DNA from 3 places in the Streptomyces sp. Y20 genome. Region 1 is predicted to be linked to each of the others. Evidence: riboswitches for the same ligand, from Rfam matches in the RefSeq annotation. Region 1 holds a riboswitch; each other region holds the start of a gene.
What was found. A riboswitch is a leader RNA that binds a small molecule or an ion and turns the genes downstream of it on or off. The one in region 1 is predicted to bind cobalamin.
Positions count from the first base shown of each region.

Region 1 (6,394 bases):
GAAGTTCACCTGAAGGCGTGAGACAGCGGCTTCACCGCGGTTCGCACCTGCTGAGCGGCGACAAGAACCCGCACGTCGGTCCGTCTCGCTGAAGGCCGCGCGTGCGGGTTCCCTCCTAACCTCATCCAGGATCCGGGGAACCTGCGCGGCTCCCGTAACCCCGGGCGGAACTGGCGGCCGGGGTGCAGGTCGGGCACGAAGGCGTCTAGGACGACGCTGCGGAAGCGCCGGCGCTGGGCGGGGTGAGGTGCTGGAGGTCAGCGGTGAAGCGGGGGAGGGTCTCGAAGGTGGGCACGGTGGTCTCCTCCGGGCAGCACGACGAAGTCCCCGACGGGTGCCGGGGGCTGCTGTAGGCGGTGCTTCCTTGCGGTGCGCGTTCCTTGGTGTGCGGTGGTGCTTATTGGTGTTGTCCGGGGAGTGGTGTGAGGGCTGCCGGAGAGCGATGACATTTGCTTCCGGCCTGGAGCCGCCTCCCGCCTGACGGGCACCCGAGAAGAAAGTTCGGCCGTTGCTCCCGCCTGGCGGGACGTCTCGCTGATCGGTCTTTTCTTGGCTCCATGACAGCAGATATCAAGGTCATCCGGGCCGGTCAGATGTACAGCTACTACCTGCGTGAGACCGTTGTCGGTGACGGTCGGCGCCCAGCCCGCACGCCGCTGCGCGCCGTCCAGGAGCAGGCCGGTGTCCCGGTCGGGCGATGGATGGGGCGCGGCTTGGCCGTGCTCGGACTGGCGCCGGGTGAGGAAGTCACGGAGAGCCAGTTGCGGAACCTGTTCGGCGAGCGGGGACGCCACCCGTACGCGGACCGGATCGAGGCCGACCTGCTCGCCCAGGGCGCGTCCCCGGAGAAGGCGTTCAAGGCCGGCGCCCTCGGACGCCGCGTGACGGTTACCGGTGTCGATTTCGTGTTCCGGCCGCAGCCGACGATCTACCTGCTGTGGGCGCTGGGGGATGAGGAGACCCGGCGGGTGATCGAGGCCGCGCACGAGCGCGCGATCGAGCGGGTGCTGGAGTGGATCGAGGACGAGGTGGCGGTGATCCGCTACGGCAAGGACGGCATCTACCGGGTGCGGCCGCCCGGCGGTCTGGTCGCCGCGCGCTTCCGCCACTACGAGGCACGCTCCGGGATGCCCTTGCTCCATGACCATCTGATTCTGTCCGTGAAGGGGCAGCGCCTGGACGGGAAGTGGGGGTCGATCCACACCCTGGCCTTGCACGAGAACACCGTGGCCGCCTCAGCGCTCTACAACGAGCTCGTGGCCGCTGAGGTCTGCGAGGAACTCGGGCTCGCGACCGAGCCGCGCACCGTCACCCCGGGGTGCCGGCCCGTGATGGAGATTGCCGGGGTGCCGCACGAGCTGATCCGCTGGACCTCCCGGCGCAGCGACCAGATCGCCGCCTGCCGCGAGGACCTGGAGCACGAGTACGTCACCGCCGTCGACGACGACGGCGAGCTGAAGTTCCTGCCCGTGGTCTCCGAGCGGGCCCGCGCCAAGCTGAACCAGATGGCCGCCCGCAAGACCCGCCCGCCCAGGCAGAAGCCCCGGCCGCTCGCGCAGCTGGGCAAGGAGTGGAAGGAGAGTGCGATCCGCACCTCCGGAGTGGCCGTCGACATCATCAACTCCCTCCTCGAGTACGCCCGCGCCGCGGCTGCCGCGATCCGGGCCCGCGTCGCCGTCGTGGCCGACGTCGCCCTGGCGGCCGTCGACGTCGCCGCGACCGTGTTCGTGATGAACGAAGGCGGCCGCTTTCACCGTCGGCACCTGCTCGCCGAAGCCCGCCGCCACCTCGCTCTCGTCCTGCGCGGCCGCCGCCGCGACCCCGGCCTGGACGACAGAAAGGTGGCCGCCGCCATCTCCACCCACTGCCTGGACATCAGCGAACCGAAGACCGTACGCGGCCTGGAATCCGGTTACCGCCTTTACACCGCCCGGTGGGCGCTGTCCGACCTCCCCGCCCGGCGCCCCCTGGCACCCGCGCCTGGCCCGGACCGGCAGCCCCCGGCAGATCCCGGCGAGCCGGCTGCGCCCCGGCCTCCAGGCCAAGATGCGGGGGAGTGGGAGATACCCCGCCTCCCGCTTCTGTACGAGCGGGCTGTCCTCGCCGTTGCGGTGGTGCGGGAGAAGCTACGCACCACCACTACCGCCGCCGTGCGGGGTCGGGCGTACGACGTCGTCGCACACCAGCAGGCGGCGATGCCCGAGCAACTACTCGCGGCCCCGGCCGCCGACCCCGAGCACGACGACCAGGAGCCGGAGGTCGAACCTCGGGAGGTGGTCGACATGACGGCGCTGCGGGCGCTGAAGGAGTCCCGCACCGACGTGGAGGCCCTCGACCTCACAGCCGAGCGGCTGCGGCATCTCCAGGACGCTTTCGCCACGGCGGCCGACCGAGCCCGCGCCACCATGGACCGCTACGCCGACGGGAAGCACACCGGCGCACCGCACCCGGTGCACGAGGACGACCAGCGCGCGCACCGGCATGCGGACCCGCACCGCGGGACACAAGCTGGCCGATGAGCGCGTACGGCCGCACGGCGAGGAAGATGGACGTAGGGCTCCCCTCCCGTGTTTCCCCCGAGCTGGGACGGGAGCCCGCTCAGCCGGGCCCGGTGCGGCGAACCGCTCGATCACTCGCTTGCGTTGTCACCGTCTGCTTGTGCTTTGTCCTGCTCGGCTTCGGGAGCCTTTGGGGCATTCAAGACCTGTGCCTGCTCATCGCCTTCGTCCACCACTTGCTCACGAACGCTTGGGCGGTACACGACGACGGGCACATCGATCTTGGGGAGCGAGGTGGAGATGTCGAGTTCGGGGAGCGAGGCCGCGATCTGCCGGGCGTGACGGTGCGCGGGGCTGTAGAACGCGGCCTGCACAGCGGCACGGTGCGCGGTATTGGCCATGTTCGCGACACACGGTACGGTCGGTGGGATATCGACGACGGCAAGACGGAAGCCGGTGGGAATCCGGAACGGTCGCGCCACTGTGTGTCTCCGCCCCGCATGGGGTGGCGGCGAGTCAGACCCGTTGCCGTCGTCATGCGCACCACCGAGATGGGACGCGAACTCCCAGAGGAGGCCCTGCCATGGCGCAGCATGTCGCCCAGCCGACTGCCACCACTCCCGCTCTCCCCGCCAAGCTGCCGATCGGCGCGATCGCCCCGTGGGCGGTCTTCTTCGGCATCCTGATGCTGGTCCTGCTGTACTTCGTCGGCGCCGAGCAGGGCGCCACTTCCGTGTTCAGTGGCACGGGCGTCCACGAGTGGGTGCACGACGCCCGCCACCTGCTCGGCTTCCCCTGCCACTGACGCAAGGGACACCGACACCCTCATGAACTCCGCAACGGTAAGAAACCTTCTCGTTCGCGGCATGCTCGCCGGCCTTGTGGCCGGCGTGCTCGCTCTGGTCGTTGCCTACCTTCTCGGCGAGCCGTACGTCGACAAGGCGATCGGCTTCGAGGAGGCGCACTCCCACGAGCACGAGATGGAGGTCGTCTCCCGCTCCCTGCAGTCCACCGCCGGCCTGGCCACCGGTGTCCTCGTCTACGGGGTCGCCTTCGGCGGTATCGCCGCCCTCGCCTACGCCTTCGCGCTCGGCCGCGTCGGCCGCTTCGGCCCCCGCGCGACCGCACTGCTGCTGTCCGGCTGCGCGCTGCTCGCCGTCTACGTCGTGCCGTTCCTGAAGTACCCGGCCAACCCGCCCTCCGTCGGCAACCCGGACACCATCGGCAAGCGGACCACGCTGTACTTCCTGATGATGCTGCTCAGCGTCCTCCTCGCGATCGCCGCCACCATCTTGGGCAAGCGCCTAACGCCCGGCCTGGGCACCTGGTGGTCGACCGTGATCGCGGTGGCCGGCTTCGCGCTCGTGATCGGGCTGGCGTACGCGTTCCTGCCCGTCGTCAACGAGGTGCCGAAGGAGTTCCCGGCCACCCTGCTGTGGCGCTTCCGTCTCTCCGCGCTGGCCATCCAAATCACGCTGTGGACAGGATTCGGCCTGCTCTTCGGCGAGTTGGCAGAACGGCTGCTGAACCCCCAGCCCGCGACGGCCTCCGCCGCGCGACACCCGGTGGCCGCCCCCAACTGACATGAGCCGCCACACGTGCGAGGGCCCGCGGAACCATCCGGGGGCCCTTTCGCGTTCTTCCGACACCCGGTCCGGTGCACGGACATGACGCAACGATCCGACCGACCAGGCCGCGCAGACGGGGACAGCCGAGGCGAGCAGCGGAGGACTCACGTGGCCAGACGCCCCCAGCCCCGCCATATCACCCTCGGCGGCCGGGAGGCCGTCGCCTTGACCTTGGAGGAATACGAGCAGCTGATCGCCAGCCGTCGGCAGATCGGCGGCCAGAGTGCCCGGGCCAGGGTGCTCGCTCAGCAGGCCAAGCGAACGGAGCAACTGCTGCGGTCCCTGGAGACGCTCATCGCGGTACCCGAGGACGGCTGCGCGGTGGCCGAGGTGTCACCGTCGGGCTGCACCGCCTCATGCCGCACCGGCGATGCAGCCGAGCAGGAAGAGACAGAGTGTCTGCACTGCTCGATCGCCGCCCTGCTGCGCCGTCACCGGGAGTCGGCCGAATGACTGGGCCCCTCAGCCGTGGGCGTCCCGCGGACCGAGCGGGTGGCCCACTCGCAGGTTCCAGCGTCCGGTCCTTCCGCTGATCGCGGTCGCCGTGAGCGGCGGCACATCGGCACGCCAGAAAGCCGGCACAGGGGTTCCCAGGACCTGCACCACCACGGCGCGTACGACATCCGGCTCCACCACGGCGACCGTGCGGCCATCCGCCTTGGACGTGCTGTCCAGCCACCGCCCGACGCGCAGGCACAACTCCTGCACCGACTCCCCGCCGTGGGGCGCTGAGGCCGGGTCGGCGAGCCACTGCACTACCGCCTCCGGCTCGGCCGCGGAGACATCGTCGAGTGTGCGGCCCTGCCACCGGCCCACGTGCAGGCCGGCGAGTTCTGCCACAGGCTCGGCATCGCCCAGTCCTAGTGCTGCGGCCGTTTCTCGGCAGCGCATGCTGGGAGAGGTGACGACGCGGGCGGGCGAACGCGGCATCCTGGCCGCCGCCCGGGCCCGTGCAGCGCCGTTGTCGTCGAGCGGGGTTCGGCCGTCGTCGAAGCGGTTCTGACGCAGCGACGGGTTCGTCGCGGGCGAGATAAGGGTTACGCGGCTGGTCACGCGGTTGCTCCTGCCGTCTGAGTCATGGAGTGCAGGTCTCCACCGGGTGGGGCACTTCCCGAGCATGTGCGGAGGCTACCGTGCCGTCGAAAAGGGCGATCTTGCTGTGACTGGTGCCGGGGCGGAGCGAGCACTCCACCCCCGGTCGGTCGTGGGGATCAAGAATGCGGGCAGCCCACTTCTGGCCGTGCGGCCGCGGCGAACAAGCTCTCCAGACAGACACGGCCTCGGGCCAGCCGCGGGTCTGCAGGCTGTCGTCGGGGCCGTCCGGCCGGGTTGGTCTTGAGGCCCGGTTCGCGGGAGCGTGGCTGCTCCTCGGTGCCCGGGATGTGTGGAGAGTGGATGTCACAGACGCCAGGTCCGGCCTCACGCGAGCAAGTGCCCCAGCGCCCTGAGCCAGTCGGGAGGGCAAGCCAGTGCCAGCCACACATCGAGCGGGCGCTGTGCGCGCCGCCTGCTGAGACCTTCCCCCCACGGGTGCGAATCTGCCGGTGGAGCCAGCAGGTTGGCCAGGGGCTCGGCTGCGGTAGGCCTTGGCCTGTGCACCTGGCAGAGTACGACTCGGACATGCGGGCCGGCCGTCGCTGTCGGGAGGTGACGACGTCACACCACCCCACGGCAACACTGTGCTCGGAGACTGATCGGCAGGGGGAGTAAGTGGCTCGGGACGAAGGCGTTGATCGGCAGCTGCAGGCGATCGAGATGGGACTCGGACGCGATGACCCGCGGCTGCATGCCAAGTTGGCGCGGTCTGGTGCGTTGTTTGTGGGTGCACGGCTGGTCGTAGCCGTGGGCGTCCTGGTGCTGGCCGTTGCGGTGCTGATGCAGATGAGCGGACTGGGGATCGGTGCTGTCTACTTTGCTGCCATTTTGATGATCATCGGTGTGACCGAGACGGTCCGGCGGGCCATCCAGTTGACAGGCCTGGTTCTGGAACGTCGTCGACAGCGACGGTGACGTTCCGCTGCCAAATGGTCCCGGGAAGAGGCACGTGTGTGAGCGGATGTTTGACTCGTCATGCAGCGCAGCGCCGACCGGGGACATTTCGGCTGCCGGGTGCGGCCTAATCAGACAGGGGATTCTTAAGAATAAGGTAAGAGCAGTTGGCTTCATAAATGGTGGACATGCGTGCGACCGTTGATCCAGAGTCGACTCGCAGGTTCTCCTGACGGGGGTGTCAGTGTTCTCTGGTTCGACCGACCAGTTTGAAGCGTC
Region 1 covers NZ_JBIDDP010000016.1:67,027-73,420, reverse strand. The annotation lists gene mobF (MobF family relaxase) at 558-2,519, shown strand; gene ACGFT1_RS30830 (hypothetical protein) at 2,630-2,899, opposite strand; cobalamin riboswitch at 2,895-3,046, shown strand; gene ACGFT1_RS30825 (CbtB-domain containing protein) at 3,082-3,303, shown strand; gene ACGFT1_RS30820 (CbtA family protein) at 3,326-4,081, shown strand; gene ACGFT1_RS30815 (hypothetical protein) at 4,235-4,579, shown strand; gene ACGFT1_RS30810 (histidine phosphatase family protein) at 4,589-5,179, opposite strand; gene ACGFT1_RS30805 (hypothetical protein) at 5,837-6,136, shown strand.

Region 2 (6,394 bases), on a different contig from region 1:
GGCGCGGTGCCGGGCGAGCCGGCGGGAGAACCGCCAGGGGGCGACCTGGTCGTCCGGGCCGTGGATGAGCAGGGTGGGGACACGGAGCAGCGCCGGCCCGGTGTCCTCGGTGATCCGGCCGGTGTGCAGCCCGGCCCGGCCCTGCGCGGCCCGCACCGCGAGCGGCAGCAGCGGCCGGGGGGTGTGGCGGGCCGCGGCCAGGGCGCGCAGCGTGGCCTGCCAGCTGAGTACCGGCGAGTCCAGGACGAGTCCGGCCACGCGCTCGCGGACGGTGGAGTGCCCGGCGGCGTGCAGGGCCATGGTGGCGCCGGTGGACCAGCCGAGGAGGACGACCCGGCGGGCGCCTCGGCCGACGGCGTAGCGGATCGCCGCGTCGACGTCGCGCCACTCGGTCTCGCCGAGGTGGTTCAGCCCGTCCGGCGGGCGGGGAGCGCCGAGGTCGCCGCGGTAGGAGAGGGCGAGGACCGGCAGGCTGCGGCCGTGCAGGAAGCCCAGGACGTTGAGGACTTGCTCGCGAGTGGTGCCGAGGCCGTGCACGGCGATCACCCAGGTGTCCCGGTGGCCGGGCAGGAACCAGGCGGGCAGCGGCCCGAGTTCGCCGGGCACGTCGACGTCGGTGTGGTCGAGGCCGAGGGCGGTGCCCGGGTTGCCGACGTACAGGTTGGGGGTCAGCCACACCGCGTCGCCGGGGGCGAAGGTGCCGTGGGTGACGCGTTCCAGGCGGCGTACGACGGTGTCGGCGGTGTGCCGGGGCGCCTCCAGGACGGGGCCGACGACCGCGTGGCTGCCGTCGCCGGCGAGGCCGTAGGTGCCCGGGCGCAGGGTGGCCAGGTCGCGGGTCAGTGTGATCCGGCCGGCGTCCGTGCCGTGCACGGTGAGACGGGGTTCGGTGGGCAGGGGGCGGCCCGCGGGCGCCTTCAGCGCGGCGTCGCTGGCGAGTCGTCCGACGGCCACGGAGGCCAGGCCGGCGGCGACGGCGGCGGTGACCGCGGTGGCGGTGGCTCTGACGGTGCGCACGGGTCCAGTGTCGGGGCGGGGTGCGCCACCGGCCAGCGGAGCGGTGGGCGGGGGTGAGCTCCGGGGTGGTGCGACCCGGACCGCCACGGCCGGGCCCGTACGCCCTGGCCGAACGCCGTCGCGCCGGATGAAGGGGAGTCGATCCCCTGGAGCCCGGCGGAACCGGAGCGTTTGCTTCCCGAGCGCGCGCCGTAACCAGGGCGCCCGGACCCGGGAAGCGAGACGGAACCGGGGCGCCCGGACCCCGGAAGCGCGGCGGAGCCGAATCAGCCGGCTCCCGGAAGCGCGGCGGAGCCGGAGAAGGCGGGGCCGGGGCGTGCCGCGGGCCGGGGTGTGCGGGGCCCTGTTCGGTGGGCTGGGTGGCAAGGGGTCACCTCCGTTGGCCGTACCCCTTCAAGCGTTCCCCGGCTTCGGCCAGTTGTGCCTGCGAGAGCAGGGACGGTGTCAGGCCCGGCACGGAGGACGCCGTGAGCCACAGGCGACACATCCACTCCAGCTGGGCGGTGCGGTCGTAGGCCTGGTCCAGGGTGGCGCCGTACGTGACCGTGCCGTGGTTGCGGAGCAGGCAGCCGGAGCGGCCGTCGAGGGCGCGGAGCATGTGCTCGGCCAGCTCGTCGGTGCCGTAGGTGGCGTAGGGGGCGACCCGGACGGGGCCGCCGAGGGCGCCGGCCATGTAATGGATCAGCGGCAGCTCGTTCACGAGCGTGGAGACGGCGGTGGCGTGCACGGCGTGGGTGTGGACGACGGCCCGGGCGCCGGTGGTGCGGTAGACGGCGAGGTGCATGGGCAGTTCGCTGGTCGGTGCCAGGGAGCCGAGCACCCGGCGGCCGGTGAGGTCGACGCCGGTGATGTCGCCGGGGGTGAGCCGGTCGTAGGGGACGCCCGTAGGGGTGACGAGCACGAGGTCGCCGAGGCGCGCGGAGACGTTGCCGGAGGTGCCGACCACGAGTCCGTCAGCCACGGTCCTGCGTGCCGTCGCGACCAGTTCCGCCCATAGACGGGCCTCTTCCTGCCGGATGTCTTCCACTTCTGCCGGGTTGCGCCGCGGTTCAGCCATGCGGCGATCCTGCCAGCCGGCCCGGTGCCCCCGGGGGCGGACCGGCCACTTCCCGATGCGGGCCGTGCCGGAAGCCGTACCAGGAGCCGTACCACCGAACGGGCGAACTCGGTCACGAAACGCCTGAAACGGACACGGATTCGGTGATCACCGATCCTTCAAAGGTCCGTCCTGCCCACACCTGCCCACACCTGCCCACTGGACGATCCGTACGATCGCCACCGCCCGCGGGGCCCGGCCGTCCGTCACACCGGAGAGACGCACCGGAGAGACGCATGGCCCCTACACACGCCCTTGTCCCGCCACGCCGGCGCCCTCGCGGCGGCGGCCACGGCGACCCTCGCCCTCGCGGGGACCGCCACCGCGTCGGCCGGACCGGTGGAGTCGGCCACGTCGTTCCCCCGGGGGCACGACGTGTCGTCCCACCGGAAGCGGGTCGACCGGCCGGCCGCCCGGGCCAGGGGCGCGCGGTTCGTGTACGTGGTGGAAGCCGTGCACCGGCAACAGCCACAGGCCTTCGCCGGCTCGAACCCGATGTGGACCGCCCGGCACGGCACCGCGCGGCCGGGCACGCTGCCGGGCGGCTGGCGGCACTGGACGTTCCGGCAGTACGGCACCGGGGGCAGACTGCCGGGTGACCAGGATCTCTTCGACGGCTCCATGAGCCGGCCGCGGACGTTCGCGCGCGGCCGGTAGCCAAGGGGCGTAAGGGGCGACCGGGCGGAGCAGCACGCCGAGCCCGCCCGACAGTCACTCTCAAGCCGGTCCCAGTTCATCTTCCGTTCACCCAGATTGCCTACGTTCAGCCTGCCAATGACCTCGAACGATTGCCTGGGTAAATGGAAAGCTTCTCGCTGATCCTCGCGATAGTGGTGGTAACCGCTCTCGCGTTCGATTTCACGAACGGTTTCCACGACACCGCGAACGCGATGGCCACCACCATCTCCACGGGCGCCCTGAAGCCCAAGATCGCGGTGGCCCTGTCCGCCGCCCTCAATCTTGTGGGCGCCTTCCTCTCCGTGGAGGTCGCGAACACGATCTCCAAGGGGCTCGTCGACGAGAGCGGCATCCGTCCCGAGGTCATCTTCGCCGCCCTGGTCGGCGCGATCCTCTGGAACCTGCTGACCTGGCTGGTGGGCCTGCCCTCCAGCTCCTCGCACGCCCTGATGGGCGGCCTGATCGGTGCCACCGTCGCCTCCGCCGGCTTCGGCGCCGTCCACGGTGACGTCCTGGTCACCAAGGTGCTGCTCCCCGCGGTCGCCGCGCCGGTCGTGGCGGGCCTCGCCTCGCTGCTGGCCACCCGGTTCTCCTACGGCATCGGCGGCACCGCCGACGGCGAGGCCACCCGCAAGGGCTACCGCGCCGGCCAGATCGCCTCCGCCGGCCTGGTCTCCCTGGCCCACGGCACCAACGACGCCCAGAAGACGATGGGCATCATCACGCTCGCCCTCGTCGCGGGCGGCTCCATCGCCCCCGGCTCCAACCCTCCCACCTGGGTGATCCTCTCCGCCGGCCTGGCCATCGCGCTCGGCACCTACATCGGCGGCTGGCGCATCATCCGCACCATGGGCAAGGGCCTGACCGACCTGGAGCCGCGCCAGGGCTTCGCCGCCCAGACCAGCGCCGCGACCGCCATCCTGGCCTCCGCCCACCTCGGTTTCTCCCTCTCCACCACCCACGTCGTCTCCGGCTCGGTGATGGGCGCCGGCCTCGGCCGCAAGGGCGGTGTGGTCCGCTGGTCCACCGCGACCCGCATGTTCATCGCCTGGGCGCTCACCCTCCCGGCCGCCGCGCTGGTCGGCGCGGGTGCCGAGTCCGTCACCGGCCTGGGTGACTGGGGCACCGCCGCCGTCGCCCTCTTCCTCGTCGCCTCCAGCGCCGCGATCTGGAAGTTCTCCCGCCGCGAGGTCGTGGACCACACCCACGTGGCCCAGGAGGCCGGCGAGCCGGCCGGTGTGGTCACCACCGCCATCGCCGCCGTGACCCCGCCCCCGGCCGGTCCGGTCGCCATCGACCTGGACATCGCCTTCCCGCAGCAGGCCGCCGTCCCGGCCGCCGAGCCCGCTGCCCCGGCCGCCCCGGCCGCCACCGTCTGAGCCCGGTCACCCCGGTTACCGAAGGAAGCATCCCCATGAAGATCGACTGGGCGGCTCTCGGCTCCGTCTTCGGAGTGAGCCTCGTGGCCACCGTGGGCCTGGTGTCCCTGTTCACCCTCGGCATCGCGGGCCTGAACCGGCGCGAGAAGGCCGTGGCGCAGGGCGGCACCGCCGGCCTGGCCGTCACCGGCGCCTACCTCTGCTTCGCGGCCTGCGCGGCGGCGGTGGCGTACGGCATCCACCTGGTCGTGGCCAAGTCCTGACCCCGACCCTCCGAGGCTCCCCCGCACCGGTCGTGCGGGGGAGCCTCTGCCTTGTCCCCGCCCGTCCCACGGGTCCCGCGGTGTGGGGATGGGCACACTCTCCCCACGCAGGTCAACGGCAAGTTGACGGCCCTTCCGGGCGCGTGGTGGACTGCCCAGGCCATGTACGGCGGCAGAAGAGGAAGCCGGTGCGAATCCGGCGCGGTCCCGCCACTGTCACCGGGGAGTCATCCCCGGGAGCCAGGAACTCTCGCCGCCGATTCACGTCGAACCAGGGCGCGGACACCCTGAGTGAGGACCTACAGCGACATGCTCGGCTGCCCATCGAGGACCCGTTCGAGGACCCGTACCCGGACCGCTCCCGCCCCCGCGGCCGGCTGAGCCGATGGGTGCCGATCGCACTTACGCGTACGGCGCCGCCGCCGGCCTCCTGGGTGACCTGCTCCTCGGCGATCCGCGCCGCGGGCATCCGGTCGCCGCGTTCGGCCGGGCGGCCGGAGCCGTGGAACGCGTCCTGTGGCACGACCACCGCGGGTGGGGTGCCCTGCACACCGCCGTGTGCGCCGGCGGCGCGGTCGCGCTGGGCACGCTGGCCGCACGCGCCGCGCGTCCCCGTCCCGCCGTCTCCGCCGCGCTGACCGCCGCCGCCACCTGGGCCGTCGTCGGCGGCACCTCGCTCGCCCGCGAGGCCCGCACCGTCGGGCGCGCGCTGGAGACCGGGGACGTCGAGGCCGCCCGGGCCCGGCTGCCCCACCTGTGCGGCCGGGACCCGCAGGCGCTGGACGCCGACGGCATCGCCCGGGCCGTGGTCGAGTCGGTCGCCGAGAACACCTCCGACGCCGTGGTCGGCGCCCTCGTCTGGGGCGCGGTGGCCGGAGTTCCGGGGCTGCTCGGATTCCGGGCGGTCAACACCCTGGACGCGATGGTGGGCCACAGGTCGCCCCGCCACCGCCGGTACGGCTGGGCCTCCGCCCGCCTCGACGACGTCGCCGGCTGGCCCGGGGCCCGGCTCACCGCCGTACTCGCCACCCTCGCCGGACCCGATCCGCGCGGCGCCGCGCGGGCCTGGCGGGCCGACGCCTCCCGGCACCCGAGCCCCAACGCCGGGCCGGTGGAGGCCGCGTTCGCGGGCGCCCTCGGCGTACGGCTGGGCGGGACGCTCTCCTACGGCGGCCGGGTCGAACACCGGCCCGTGCTCAACGGCGGCACCGGACGGCCCGTCCGGGTCGCCGACATCGACCGGGCCGTACGGCTCTCGCGCCGCGTCGGCCTGCTCGCGCTCGGCACCACGTTGGCCGCGCGCGGCCTGATGAAGGGACGTGGGAAGTGAACGGGGGTCTCCTCGTCGCCGGCACCACCTCCGACGCCGGCAAGAGCGTCGTGACGGCCGGGATCTGCCGCTGGCTGGTCCGCCAGGGCGTGAAGGTGGCGCCTTTCAAGGCGCAGAACATGTCCCTGAACTCGTTCGTCACCCTGGAGGGCGCGGAGATCGGGCGGGCGCAGGCCATGCAGGCGCAGGCCTGCCGGGTCGAGCCCACCGCGCTCATGAACCCGGTGCTGCTCAAGCCGGGCGGCGAGCAGAGCAGCCAGGTGGTGCTGCTCGGCAAGCCCGTCGGGGAGCTGAGCGCACGCGGCTACCACGGGGGGCGCCAGCAGCGGCTCCTCGGCACGGTGCTGGACTGCCTGGCGGAGTTGCGGGGCACGTATGACGCGGTGATCTGTGAGGGGGCGGGCAGTCCGGCCGAGATCAACCTGCGGCGGACGGACATCGTCAACATGGGCATCGCCCGCAACGCGCGGCTGCCGGTGCTGGTGGTGGGCGACATCGACCGCGGGGGCGTCTTCGCGTCCTTCTTCGGCACCGTCGCCCTGCTCTCCCCCGAGGACCAGGAACTGGTCGCCGGGTTCCTCGTGAACAAGTTCCGCGGCGACGTGTCGCTGCTGGAGCCGGGCCTGGACAT
Region 2 covers NZ_JBIDDP010000009.1:292,044-298,437, reverse strand. The annotation lists gene ACGFT1_RS24000 (alpha/beta hydrolase) at 1-1,017, opposite strand, end outside; gene ACGFT1_RS23995 (class II aldolase/adducin family protein) at 1,388-2,074, opposite strand; gene ACGFT1_RS23990 (hypothetical protein) at 2,369-2,770, shown strand; gene ACGFT1_RS23985 (anion permease) at 2,914-4,170, shown strand; gene ACGFT1_RS23980 (hypothetical protein) at 4,206-4,433, shown strand; cobalamin riboswitch at 4,564-4,706, shown strand; gene ACGFT1_RS23975 (cobalamin biosynthesis protein) at 4,819-5,763, shown strand; gene ACGFT1_RS23970 (cobyric acid synthase) at 5,760-6,394, shown strand, end outside.
Region 2: linked by a shared signal. The riboswitch ahead of ACGFT1_RS23975 (cobalamin biosynthesis protein) and the one ahead of ACGFT1_RS30825 (CbtB-domain containing protein) in region 1 are both predicted to bind cobalamin.

Region 3 (6,394 bases), on a different contig from region 1:
ATGACCCACGGCGCGATCTTCAACACCATCGCCAAGATCCGGTCCACGACCAAGAACTCGCTGGTGCGGGCCCTGGCCGACCAGGCCAACGACACCGTGCTCGACCACATGACGGTGATGGAGAAGACAGGTCTGGTCGACTTCGACCAGACCCTGTTCCAGCAGACGACCCCGCCGAAGCTCCCCGACACCGACCTGACCCCGCCGCCCCCGGCCGCGGGCCAGCCGGAGGTGGTGCTCACCCCGCCACCGACCGCCACCTCCACCCCGGTGGACATCGACGGCATCGCCGGCGGCGGCAACGGCCCGGCACCGGGCGCGAGTCCGGGCCCGACGGTGCGTTAGGCCAGCCACACGGTGGTGTCCGGTGGCAGGCTGCCGCCGCCCGGGAGCGGGGTGCTGCTCAGCAGGACCTCGCCCGGCGGGAGCGGTACCGGCCCGGCACCGAGGTTGGTGAGGCACCGCCAGGCGTCGCCGCGGGTGAAGTCCAGCACCCCGGCGGGCGCCTCGGGCGTCCAGGTCAGCGTCTCGTCCTGCAGCAGCTTGCGGCGCAACCGCAGTGCGGTGCGGTACAGCTCCAGCGTGGAGCCCTCGGTGCCGGCCTGCGCCTCGACGGCGTACGCCGCGAAGGACTCCGGCTGCGGCAGCCAGGCGGCGCCGGGCCCGAAGCCGTACGACGGCCCGGTCGTCGTCCACGGCAGGGGCACCCGGCAGCCGTCGCGGCCCTTGCGGACGTGGCCGGTCTGCTCCCAGATCGGATCCTGGAGCACCTCGGTGGGCAGATCGGCGACCTCGGGCAGACCGAGTTCCTCACCCTGGTAGAGGTACGCCGAGCCGGGCAGCGCCAGCATCAGCAGGGTCGCGGCCCGGGCCCGGACGAGGCCCGCCGCCGGGTCGACCGCGGGCGCGGCGCCGCCGGACAGCAGCCAGGCGGCCGGGTCGGTGCCGGGCGGCAGCACGAGGCGGGAGGCGTGCCGGACGACGTCGTGGTTGGACAGCACCCAGGTGGCGGAGGCACCGACGGCCCGGGCCGTGGCCAGCGAGGCGGTGATGACGTCCCGCAGCTCCTCCGCGTTCCACGGCGCCCCCAGGTACTCGAAATTGAAGGCCTGGCCGAGTTCGTCGGGGCGGGCGTACAGGGCCCGGCGGGTGCCCGGCACCCAGGCCTCGGCGACGGCGGTGCGCGGCGGGCTGTAGGCGTCGAAGACCTTGCGCCAGTCGCGGTAGATCTCGTGGACCTCGTCGCGGTCCCAGTACGGGTGGCTGCCGGGCGGGACCGCCAGCAGGGCCTCCTCCCCGGACGCGCCGATGTCACCGACGTCCCGCAGCGGCTCGGTGAGGTCCTTCGCCAGGCCGTGGGCGACGTCGACCCGGAACCCGTCGACCCCCCGGTCGGACCAGAACCGCAGGGTGGTGCGGAAGTCGGCGCGGACCTCCTCGTTGTCCCAGTTGAGGTCGGGCTGTTCGGGGGCGAAGAGATGCAGGTACCACTCGCCGTCGGGCACCCGCTTCCAGGCGCTGCCGCCGAACAGCGACTGCCAGTCGCTCGGCGGGAGTTCGCCGTGCGCACCGCGGCCCGCACGGAAGACGTAACGGTCGCGGGCGGCGGAGCCGGGGGCCGCGCGCAGCGCCTCCTGGAACCAGGGGTGCCGGTCGGAGGTGTGGTTGGGGACGATGTCGACGACGAGCTTCAGGCCGAGCCGGTGCGCCTCGGTGACCAGGGCGCCGAAGTCGTCCAGGGTGCCCAGGCGCGGGTCGACGTCCCGGTGGTCGGCGACGTCGTAACCGCCGTCCGCGAGTTCGGAGGGGTAGAAGGGGCTCAGCCACACGGCGTCCACCCCGAGCGTCGCCAGGTGGTTCAGGCGCTCGGTGATGCCCTTCAGGTCGCCCAGGCCGTCGCCGTCGGCGTCCGCGAAGCTGCGCGGATAGACCTGGTAGATGACGGCCTGCCGCCACCAGTCGGGGTTCCTGGACGAGAGGTCTGCCATGCGGGCTCCCATGGACGGACGACGGTACGGACTCTGTATCTGTCCACCTTGCCCGGAAAGGGAACCTTTCTCGCGGCCGGTCAGGGGGCGCAGTGCTCCAGCAGGCCGCCCACCTGCGCGTCCACCACCCGGTAGCGCACCACCCGTCCCTCCTTCTCCCCCGCCACGACCCCGGCCGCCCGCAGCAGCCGCAGCGCCTGGGAGACGGCGGGGTCGTTCATGCCGGTGGCGATCGCGAGGTCGGAGACGGCGAGCGGGCCGGTGCGGTGCAGGGCGAGCAGCAGCGCGAGCCGGTTGGCGTCGGCCAGGAGGGAGAAACGGCCGGCCCAGGTGCGCAGGTGATCCGCGTCGCCGATGGCGGCGATCGCCTCGCACACCCGGTGACCGTCGATGGTGCGACGGTCGGCTCGGTCGGCAGGCACGAGATGCATGACGCCATCCTCGCAGGCACCGATGTGATCTTGAATACCTGCCCAGGTGCGCAGCTATGCAGACAACCGTCCGCCCCTCTACGGTGGGCGGGCCGTGGTGCTCGGGAAGTCGATGCAAGGTCGACGCGGCCCTCGCCACTGTGATCAGGGAGTTCCCGTTCCGTCCGGCAGCCGCCGGGCCACTGGTCGTACACGACCGGGAAGGCAGGAACGGCGGACGCGGACCTGTAAGCCAGGAGACCGGCCACGGCACTCACGAAGTGATCCACGAGGTGCTGGAGCGTGAACCTGATGGCCGATGCCGCGTCTTTCCGCTGGCGACGTGAGGACACCGTCAAGACGGCGGGGCTGATGGCGGTGATAGTCGCCCTGCACGTCGTCGCCTTCGGGATCCTCTTCCTCCTCGTCGCCCCCGAGCACTACCGGGTGGGCACCGACGTCTTCGGCGTCGGACTCGGCGTCACCGCCTACACCCTCGGCATGCGGCACGCCTTCGACGCCGACCACATCGCCGCCATCGACAACACCACCCGCAAACTGATGGCCGACGGCAAGCGGCCCGTGTCGGTGGGCTTCTGGTTCGCGCTCGGCCACTCCAGCGTCGTCGTCCTGCTGGCGCTGCTCATCGCGGGCGGCACCTCCCTCGCCGGGAAGGTCATGAACGAGGGATCCAGCACCCACCAGGTGCTCGGCGTCCTCGGGACCACGATCTCGGGCACCTTCCTGTACCTCATCGCGGCCCTGAACCTGGTCGCGCTGGTGGGCATCCTCCGGGTGTTCCGCGCCATGCGCGCCGGGGCGTACGACGAGAAGGAACTGGAACACCACCTGGACTCGCGCGGCTTCATGAACCGGCTCCTCGGCCGCCTCACCAAGTCCGTGACCAGGCCGGGCCAGATGTACCCGCTCGGCTTCCTCTTCGGCCTCGGATTCGACACGGCCACCGAGGTCACGCTGATGGTGATGGCCGGCTCCGGCGCGGCGGCCGGCCTGCCCTGGTACGCGGTCCTGTGCCTGCCGCTGCTCTTCGCCGCCGGAATGAGCCTGTTCGACACCCTCGACGGCACCTTCATGAACTTCGCCTACCAGTGGGCGTTCTCCAACCCCGTCCGCAAGGTGTTCTACAACCTCGCCATCACCGGACTGTCCATCGCCGTCGCCTTCTTCATCGGCACGATCGAACTGGTCGGCGTCCTGCACGAGAAGTTCGGCCTGCACGACGACCTCACCGGCTGGGTCGCCGGCCTCGACCTGGACAACGTCGGCTACGTCATCGTCGGCCTGTTCGTCGTCGTCTGGGCGGCGGCACTGACGTACTGGCGCCTCGCCAGGGTGGAGGAACGCTGGTCGGAACGGGTACCGGCCACCGCCGACTAGGGATGCCCTAGCGGCCGACGGTCTCCAGGTACAGCCGCACGTACCGGTCCACGTCCACCTCCAGCGCCACGTCCACGAGGGCCTGTTCACGGCGGCCTTCGTGGATCTCGGACTCGCCGGGGCGGGGCCGGCGGTCCACGACCGTCTGGCCCCGGGACGGGCCGGGGGCCAGGGTGACCTCCACCGGCAGCAGCCGGGTCGTGATGCCCTGCGGGTCGGCGACCGCGCACACCGCGCCCGCGTCACCGAGGCCGCCCGCCTCCTCCGCCTCGGGCGGCCCGCCCTGCGAGGTCGGCCGGTGGGCGAGGAGGTCGCCGGCCAGGCGGGTGCCGGGCTCGTCGCTCGCGCGCAGCCGGTGCACCTCCGGGCCGGGCACGACCACCTGCTGGAAGACGTCCAGGCCGTACATGGTGATCGGCACCCCGGCCGTCAGCAGGATCGCCGCCGCCTCCGGATCGTGCCAGACGTTGAACTCGGCGACCGGGGTGGCGTTGCCGACGGCCACGGCCCCGCCCATGAACACGATCCGCTCGATGTTCCGCGTCACCTGGGGATGGGTGCGCAGCAGCAGGGCGATGTTCGTCAGCGGGGCGGTCGGGACCAGCGTCACCGGGCGCGGGGAGGCGAGGATCTCCCGGTACAGCAGGGTGACGGCGTCGACGGCCGCCGGAGCCCGGGTGGGCGCGGGCAGACCCAGGTCGCCCATGCCGTCCGTGCCGTGCACGTGCCGGGCCGAGCGGGCCGGCTCGATCAGCGGACGTGCGGCGCCCCGCGCCACCGGGATGTCGGGCGCGCCCGCCCGCTCCAGCACGGTCAGGGTGTTGCGGACCACCCCGTCGACGTCGGTGTTCCCGGCCACACAGGTCACCGCCCGCAGGTCGAGACCCGGGTGCCGTACGGCGAACAGCAGGGCCAGGGCGTCGTCGACGCCGGTGTCACAGTCGATGATCACGGGAATCGGCTCACCGGTCACAGCGCACTCCTTCCGTCGTGCCGACCTTAGATCAGCCCTCCGGGGCCCGGACCGACGCACGGCTCGACCGGCCCCGTCGTCCTCGGACCCGGTGAGCAGGGGGCGACGGCGGCGCCCGTGGCCGGGACGCCCACGCCGGCCGGCCCGGCCCGGGCGGTACCGCCGTTCGCACCCCCGGCGGATCGCCCGGCCCCGGCCGGGGGTCATGCCCGCCACCCGTACGACGTCCCCGGGCGGCCCGGGTGCGCGGTCCCCGTGACCGGGGTGGCGCCGCTACGACGGCCCGGCGCACCGCGCACGGCCGGCCGTGCGCGGTGCGCCGGCCGCCGCCCGCACGGCGTCCCGGCGCGCCCCGCGCGGCCTGCCGCGTGCTGCTCACCCGTACGGCCCGGAGCGCTGGTGGGTGGGGCGGGGCGGTGGTGCCGTGGGAGCAGGCGTTCCGCCGGTCCGTACGCAGCCCAGGAGGCACCGATGATCCCCGCGATAGCCACCCGCATCGCCCGGCTCCCCCGTGCCGTCCTGCTGTCCCTCCTCGGCACCGGTCTCCTCATCGCCGGCGGTTGCGCCGCCCTCGCCCTGCACCGGCCCGCCTCCGCGCCGCACCCCTTGCCCACCATCGACCGGCCGACCGCGGCGCCCAGGGCGTCCCCGCGGCCGGACGGGTCCACGCTCAGCGACGAGCAGGCGCAGGCGGCGCTTCTCACGCAGAGCGACCTCGGCGCCCCCTGGATGCCCACGCGCGGCGCCGCCACCTGGCGGGACGGGCTGCTGAAGGCGACCACCTCGGCCGGGGAGTGCCAGCGGCTGCTGGACGCCCTCTACAGCGACGAACTCCTCGGCGCCCCGGCCCGCGCCGCCACCGGCCTGGACGACGCCGACACCGACGCCCAGCTCCGCTACCAGATCGGCACCCGCCGCCCGGCGGACGTGGACGGCGTACTGGCCTGGCTGCGGACGATGCCGGCAATGTGCGCGCGGTTCACGGCCACCACCGAACTGGGGACCGTGGAGGACGTCCAGGTGACCGACGCGCCGCTGCCCGAGGTCGGGGACGCGCGCCAGGGCCTGATGATCAGGGTCGCGAGTACGGCACCGGACGGCGAGGAGAGCCTGCTCACGCTGGACCTGGCCGCGGTCCGGGTGGGCGAGGACTCCTTCGCGCTCACCAACGGTGGCCTGGGCGACGTACCGAACGAGGCGACGCAGGCCGCCGTCCAGGTCGGTGCCCTGCGCCTGGCCGACATCCGCAGGCAGGGCCGCGCCCAGGTGTGAGGTTCACAGGGGCGGGTGGGCCGGTGCGGGGCCCAGGGTGGTGGTGCCCGGGGCGGTGCGGTGGCCCAGGCCGGTGCGATAGGTGTCCAGGGCCGCCTCGAAGCGGCCGGTACGGCGCAGCAGGTCGCCCAGGAGGCGGCACAGGTCGGCCAGGTCACCGGCGGCGCCCGCGCGTTCCAGGAGGCTGAGGGCGCGGACGTAGTGCTCCTCGGCGGCCTCGGTGTCCCCCGCGTCCTCGGCGATGATGCCCAGCAGCCGGTGCGCGGCGGCGGCGTGGACGGCGCCGCGCTCGGAGGAGAAGTCCCCGGTGACGCCCCGGAGCAGCCCGGCGGCCTCCGCCGACTTGCCCCGGC
Region 3 covers NZ_JBIDDP010000003.1:326,579-332,972, forward strand. The annotation lists gene ACGFT1_RS09790 (DUF4142 domain-containing protein) at 1-345, shown strand, start outside; gene ACGFT1_RS09795 (glycoside hydrolase family 13 protein) at 342-1,988, opposite strand; gene ACGFT1_RS09800 (ArsR/SmtB family transcription factor) at 2,069-2,419, opposite strand; cobalamin riboswitch at 2,498-2,683, shown strand; gene ACGFT1_RS09805 (HoxN/HupN/NixA family nickel/cobalt transporter) at 2,711-3,796, shown strand; gene ACGFT1_RS09810 (nucleoside hydrolase) at 3,804-4,769, opposite strand; gene ACGFT1_RS09815 (hypothetical protein) at 5,241-6,041, shown strand; gene ACGFT1_RS09820 (tetratricopeptide repeat protein) at 6,045-6,394, opposite strand, start outside.
Region 3: linked by a shared signal. The riboswitch ahead of ACGFT1_RS09805 (HoxN/HupN/NixA family nickel/cobalt transporter) and the one ahead of ACGFT1_RS30825 (CbtB-domain containing protein) in region 1 are both predicted to bind cobalamin.